Regions from separate parts of the Faecalibacterium sp. genome, predicted to be linked through region 1. Evidence: riboswitches for the same ligand, from Rfam matches in the RefSeq annotation. Region 1 holds a riboswitch; the other holds the start of a gene.
The links. Region 1 has a riboswitch for thiamine pyrophosphate ahead of thiT (energy-coupled thiamine transporter ThiT). Riboswitches for the same ligand answer to the same signal wherever they lie in the genome.

Region 1 (3,395 bases):
CGCAGAGACGGCGTCGCTGTTGGGGAAATGAGGATACGATGGGAGGAAATCTGTCTGTGTTTCAACGATTTGTAAAGTTTTTGCAGGGCCTTTGGGCCAGACTCAGCTGGACGGGCGGCGCGCACTACCTCAGCGGCGGGCCGGGCCTGCCCCCGCCCCTGACCCCGGAGGAGGAAAAAGCCCTTCTGGCCCGGATGGCCGACGGCGACCCCGCCGCCCGGGATGCGCTGATCACCCACAATCTGCGGCTGGTGGTCTACCTTGCCAAGAAGTATGAGGGCAGCGGCGTCCCCTCGGAGGATATGGTGTCCATCGGGACGATCGGCCTTATCAAGGCCGTGAACACCTTCACCCCGGAGCGGAGCATCAAGCTGGCCACCTACGCCAGCCGCTGCATCGGCAACGAAATCCTGATGTACCTGCGCAAAAGCTCCAACCGTCGGCAGGAGGCCAGCATCGACGAGCCGCTGAACATCGACGGCGACGGCAACGAGCTGCTGCTGTCGGACGTGCTGAGCAGCGAGGAAAATCAGGTGGGCCAGCGCCTTGAGCAGGACGCCGAGCGGGCCAGCCTCCGACGCTCGGTGGAGCAGCTCTCGCCCCGGGAGCGGCAGATCATGGAGCTGCGCTTTGGCCTGCTGGACGGCGTGGAGCGGACCCAGAAGGAGGTGGCCGATGCCATCGGCATCAGCCAGAGCTACATCTCCCGGCTGGAAAAGCGCATCATACGGCAGCTGAGGGAGCAATTAGGAGATTGAGAGGGCCTCTCCCTTTGGGACAGCCAAAAGGTGCCCCTGAATTTGGAATGAATGCCGCCCCGCCCCTGCGGCCATACTTCCGGTGAAACTAAGACACCGGAGGCTAGAGAGGATGTACAACAAGGTGGAACTGTGCGGTGTGAACACCGCCGAGCTGCCGATCCTGTCCGAGCAGGAGAAGCGCGACCTGCTCACCCGGGCGCGGGCAGGGGACAAGGCGGCTCGTCAAAGCATGATCGAGGGCAACCTGCGGCTGGTGCTCAGCGTCGTGCAGCGCTTTTCGCAGCGGGGCGAGAACATGGACGACCTCTTTCAGGTGGGGTGCATCGGCCTCATCAAGGCCATCGACAACTTCGACCCGGCCCAGCAGGTGCGGTTCTCCACCTACGGTGTGCCGATGATCATCGGCGAGATACGGCGATTCCTGCGGGACAACAACGCCCTGCGGGTGAGCCGCAGCCTCCGGGACACGGCCTACCGGGCCATGCAGTCCCGCGAGGAGCTGGAAAAGCAGCTGGGCCGTGAGCCGACCGTGGAGGAAATCGCCCAGAAGACCGGCCTGCCCCGCCGGGAGGTGTCGGCGGCGCTGGAATCGGTGGTGGAGCCGTTGAGCCTCGAGGAGCCGGTCTACGCCGACGGCGGGGATGCCGTCTACGTCATCGATCAGGTGCGCGACCCCGACGGCGAGGACAGCTGGATCAGCGGGCTGCAGTTCCGCCAGACTGTGGCGGGCCTCACCCCGCGGGAGAAGCGCATCATGGAGCTGCGGTATCTCAAGGGTAAGACGCAGATGGAGGTGGCGCAGGAGATCGGCATCAGTCAGGCGCAGGTGAGCCGTCTGGAAAAGGCGGCACTGGAGCAGTTCCATCAGCAGACATGACAAAAGCGGCGGTACACAGCGCACCGCCGCTCTTGTTATCGGGGCTTGTGGTACTTCTCCCGGGTGGCCGCGCCGCCCCGCAGGTGGCGCTCGGCTTTGTTCCGGGCCAACACCATCTGCACCTGCCGGAACAGCTCCGGCCCTACCGTCCGCAGCCGCACCGACACATCCTTGTGGACGGTGGATTTGCTGCATCCGAAGGCCCGCGCCGCCGCCCGCACGGTGGCTCCATGCTCCACGATGTACTCTCCCAGCAGCAGCGCCCGCTGTTCCGGATCACCTTTCATGACTGCTCCCTCCCGCCAAAATGTGCTTGTTCCAGAATATGTATCCGGCTGGCCCGATATGCTGCCGGGGGCTTGACTTTTGACGCAGAGCGGCTATACTGAAAGCGGACATGAAAACAGGGGCGCCGTGAGGCTGAGATCTGCTGTAGGCAGAGACCCTTGAACCTGATCCGGGTAATGCCGGCGTAGGTAGTTTGCGGAAAGGTCCCGATTTTCACAAACAGCCCGTGCGCCTGCCAGAAAAGCAGGCGCATTTTGTTTTTGTGTACTATTGTTATGAGAAGAGGAATCCTTATGTCGAAATCTTACTCCAAGACCCGGGTGCTGGTGGAGTGCGCGCTGATGATCGCCATCGGCACCGTGCTGTCCAACATCAAAATTTTCACCATGCCCAATGGCGGCAGCGTCACTCTGCTGAGTATGCTGCCCTTTGTGCTCGTCTCCTTCCGCCACGGCGTCAAGTGGGGGCTGTTCACCGGTCTGGTGAACGGCTGCCTGCAGATGCTTCTGGGCTTCTGGGCACCCCCGACGCCCACTTTCCTCTATTTCCTCGGCGAGATCCTGCTGGACTATCTGGTGGCGTTCATGGCTCTGGGCACGGCGGAGTTCTTTGCCCGCCCCTTCAAGAACCGGATGGTCGGCGTGGCCGTCGGTACGGCTGTTGCAGGCTTCCTGCGCTTTATGTGCAGCTTTTTGTCCGGCGTCCTCGTCTGGGGCAACCTGAATGAGGGCCTGAGCGCATGGACCTACAGCCTCGGATACAATGCCAGCTATATGCTGCCGGAGACTCTCCTGACCGTGGTGGGTGCTGTGCTGCTCATCAAGGCGGCTCCCCAGATCTTCGACCGCCAGTATGCTAAGGCCTGAATGATACCAGAATAAGAGTCCCGCCGGGGACTGAAAAGCCCCGGCGGGATTTTTTTGCACGATTTTGAAAAAAGATGTTGACAACTGCTCTTTTGACTGGTATAATAAACCACGTCGTCAGGGACGACACACCAGCTCTGGGGGATTAGCTCAGCTGGGAGAGCGCTTGCATGGCATGCAAGAGGTCAGCGGTTCGATCCCGCTATTCTCCACCAAAAAAGCACTGTACTTCGCAGGAAGTACGGTGCTTTTCTTTTTGCTGAGGCCGATGGGGGCTGCATTGCTTCGCCTGCACCGTTTTCGGCCCAGTGACACCCCCAAAAAAGAGATGCTGCCCCGGAGCAGACCGGGCAAAAGCAAAGCCTCGGAAAGCTCTGGGGGCAGCATCTCTCATTTATGTTTATGGTTCGGTCAGGTGTGGGTGCAGAGATACTCCACCCATGCGTCATACCCGGCGGGCAGCAGATGGTAGCCGTCCGGCTGGGCGTATTCGGCGATCAGGTCGCCATTCTCGTCGGCCAGCGCCTCCCAGAGGTTCAGGAAGGTGCAGCCCTTTTCCAGTGCGATGGCCGAGAGTGCGTCGTTGATCTCACACAGGCGCTG
Region 2 (3,395 bases), on a different contig from region 1:
TGGATCGCCGCCTCGTGGTCCAGATTTGCAAAGCTTTCGTCCAGCAGGATGCAGCGGCTCTCCATGACATAGAGGCAGGAGAGGGCCGCTTTCTGTTTTTCGCCGCCGGACAGGGTCGAAAGGGGCTGATCCAGCAGCGGCACGATGCCAAGCTCTGCGGCGGCCTGTTCGATTCGTTCATCCATCTTCCCGGCAGGGATACAGATGTTTTCCAGACAGAAGCGCATCTCCTCCCGCAGGGTATTCATGCAGAACTGCAAGTCGGGATTCTGGAACAGCACCGTCAGGTAGGCGGCGCGCTTCTGGGGATCCAGTGTCTTTAGATCCTGCCCGTACAGCCGGATGATGCCGCTTTCCAAAAAGCCGCCGTTCTCAGGGTAGAGTCCTGCGGCCACCGCAGCCAGCGTGCTTTTTCCGCAGCCGCTGCCGCCCATCAGGACTGTAAGCGTCCCAGCCGGAATGGTCAGGCTGGTATGATCCAGAATGTTGCGCCTGCCTTTTTCCTGATAGCGGAACACGACATCTTCCAGCTCCAGCGCGAGATCAGCCGACATTCCTTAGTCCTCCAGATCCATGTCCTGCCCCTGTGCCACAGCATAGCCCTTCAGGACGCCTGCCTTGACGAGGCCATCGGCCAGCATCGGGGTGATGAAGCCATCAAAGACGATGGCGCTGATGATCCGCACCACCAGCATGATGGCCAGCACGGGAACCGCGATCTTGCTGTAGCCGCTGATGAACAGGTTGTAGATCAGGGTGAGGACAGAGCAGATGACTGCGCCTTGGATCATGGTCATCCGGTCAAACTTTTTGTAGCGTTTCAGCGCAATGATAAGCTCAAAGCCAAGGCCCTGTACCAGACCGGACAGGATGATGATGGGTCCGAAATAGTTGCCGTACAGGCACTCCAGCACAGCCGCCAGCAGCTCCGCGATGAGGCCGGTGCCGGGTTTGCGCATGACATAGATGCCGAATGCACCTGCCATGAAGTAGATGCCGTAGAACGGCTCATAGCCCAGAGAGGCCATGCCGAACGGGGTCAGCATCCCGTACAGGACGCCGCCGATGTAGGTGCAGCCAAGGTAGACCACGCCAAACAACACGGCGCTGATGGCGATCAACAGAACATCTTTCAGTTTCCAATTCTTCGTATTCATTTTAGTTTTCCTCCGTCGGGCTGTTGCAGTTCATGGTAAAGTGCAGGACATAGTGGTGGACTGCCGGGGCATTCTCCATCCGCTCACACACATGGGTCAGGTAGGTGAACACATCCTGCACGTCGCCGTCAATGCGGGTAGCGTAGTGAATGGTCTTGGGGTTCAGGCCCTCCTCCTGTGCCATATACCACACCTTGGCGATCTCGTCGATATACTGGGCATCGCCCAGCGGATACAGAGCCAGCTTGCAGTGGACCGGGAAGTGGATGTCCTTCACCAGCTCTGCATTGGGGGCTTCGCCCTCACGATTCAGCACCGTATCCCCGGACACGTCCCCCGGGCAGCCCTTGGAGAACTGTCCTTCCAGCGCCATGTGGACGCCGGGGCGGTAAGCGTTCAGGAACAGGGCCTGTACAGCGTCTGCCACATAGGGCAGCTTGCCGCGGTAGACCGTCGAAAGGGCATCCGTCTCGCTCCACACGGCGGAGGTGTCCGTCTTTTCCAGCGCGCCCAGAATGATCTCGATGTATTTATCCGACATCGGGTACAGGGTAAAGCGGCAGCCTGCAATGGGCAGTTCCGTGCCACGGCCTGCCCAGGGCAGGTCCGGACGGTTGCAGCCGGTACAGCAGTTTTCAGTTTTCATAGTCTTTCCTTCTTTTTTGTTTGTGCAAAATAAAAGGGATGCTTTTCGTCCGGAAAGCATCCCCCTTGCCAGCGAGTCCAACGGCCCACTGTATCAAGCAGCAGAAATGCATTTCCTACGCCGGTATTATCCGGATCAGGTGCAGGGAGTCGGGTGTGAACCCTCTCAGCATAAGGCCCCTCCAGCATTCTGATGATTCTCTTTTTATTGCCACTGCATAGCATACCGCAGCCGTGCAGAAATGTCAAATATTTGTTGCACTTTGATGAAGGGTGGCGGCTTCCACTGTGATCATGGAGACGTTCATGGGCTTCTGGCGATGTCTATCGGTTCACGAAATTCAGCGCCAGCACAAGCACCAGCATGTGCACAGGGTAAAAGGCATAGCAGGCATACTGGAATGGTTTGCTGTGGCAGCCCTGCCGCCCGCGATACAGCCAGATGGGCACCAGCGCCAGCAGCGCAAACCCCTGCTGGCAAAGCTCAAACTCCATGCCGAACAGCCGGATGGGGTACATCAACCCGCCCAGAAGCTCCACATTGATCCAGTACAGGGTCAACGCCTGTCCCAGCAGGCACCACCATTTCCGGCCCCGGAAGAGGTAGAAGGCGAACACCGTCAGCACGCCAGCGCCGTAGTAATCCGTCATACCCAGCGTTCCCAGCAGCGCTCCCGCTGCCACTACTACGGCACACACCGGCAGTGAGACCCAGAGCTTTTGCTTTTTGCGCACCGTTTCCATCAGATGCACACCCAAAAGCCCCAGCAGCAGCGTCCAGATCACGTTCTGGTGCACCGGGTAGAACCATGTCCCGCCATACATCAGGTCAAAGGGCACTTCCGAAAGCAGTGCAAACAGCAGCAGCCGCAGGGCATAACGCTTCAGGTTTCGGGTGTAAAAGTAGCCTTCTACCGCCATAAATGCAAAGATGGGAAACGCCAGCCGCCCGGCACAGGTCAGCCAGTCCTGCGCCGGCAGAAGGGTCGCCCAGAGGTGATCCATCAGCATCAATGCCATGGCAATGATATGAAGTGCTGCTGCGCTAAGCTCAAAGCGGCTGACAGCAGAAGGTCTGCGGCTGTATGTCTGCATTCTGTTCTCCTCTTTCTCTTGTCGGGATCCTGTCTCTTATCGTGTTTCCGTGCACAGCTCCTTCCAGCGCTGCGCCGGGATCACCGGCTCGGTGATAAACGCCTCCGGGGCAGGGGCAAGGACGTGCCGTGTCACTCGGAAAAGCTCGTTCGCGTCGCACAAGATGCACGCCGCGTCGCCAAATTTTGTGTTTTTCGCTGCGCCACAGTCCAGATACGCCTGCTCCAGCTTGACGAAATCCTCCGAGATGTGGGGCTGCTGCGCATTGTAGTGGCGGCGCATATAAACGGCGTGCTCTGCCCCGGCTTCATCCACCACAGTGAGCTGCAAGGGCTTGTCGGTAAGCCGGTTGGGGACGTTCAGCACCTCCTCCACGCTGTGAAGGAAGGTGTTCCGGGCATGGCTGACGCCCAGCAGCAGGATCTTTCCGCCGACCGCCCGTAGACGGTCGTAGCAGCCACCGGGGGTGCAGGGGGTGTTGTTTTCCAGTTCCCCTGC

Region 2: another riboswitch for thiamine pyrophosphate. It lies ahead of ACT8X9_RS02540 (Ykof family thiamine-binding protein); the one in region 1 lies ahead of thiT (energy-coupled thiamine transporter ThiT).

Annotation. Positions count from the first base shown of each region.
Region 1 is NZ_DAWCVJ010000028.1:25,128-28,522, reverse strand. It holds partial or broken gene ACT8X9_RS06450 (sigma-E processing peptidase SpoIIGA) at 1-31, shown strand, start outside; gene ACT8X9_RS06445 (sigma-70 family RNA polymerase sigma factor) at 39-758, shown strand; gene sigG (RNA polymerase sporulation sigma factor SigG) at 871-1,638, shown strand; gene ACT8X9_RS06435 (sporulation transcriptional regulator SpoIIID) at 1,674-1,925, opposite strand; TPP riboswitch at 2,034-2,134, shown strand; gene thiT (energy-coupled thiamine transporter ThiT) at 2,220-2,792, shown strand; tRNA gene ACT8X9_RS06425 (tRNA-Ala) at 2,932-3,007, shown strand; gene ACT8X9_RS06420 (GDSL-type esterase/lipase family protein) at 3,204-3,395, opposite strand, start outside.
Region 2 is NZ_DAWCVJ010000007.1:45,284-48,678, forward strand. It holds gene ACT8X9_RS02530 (ABC transporter ATP-binding protein) at 1-554, opposite strand, end outside; gene ACT8X9_RS02535 (ECF transporter S component) at 558-1,157, opposite strand; gene ACT8X9_RS02540 (Ykof family thiamine-binding protein) at 1,159-1,803, opposite strand; TPP riboswitch at 1,898-1,996, opposite strand; gene ACT8X9_RS02545 (TraX family protein) at 2,127-2,897, opposite strand; gene ACT8X9_RS02550 (AAC(3) family N-acetyltransferase) at 2,934-3,395, opposite strand, start outside.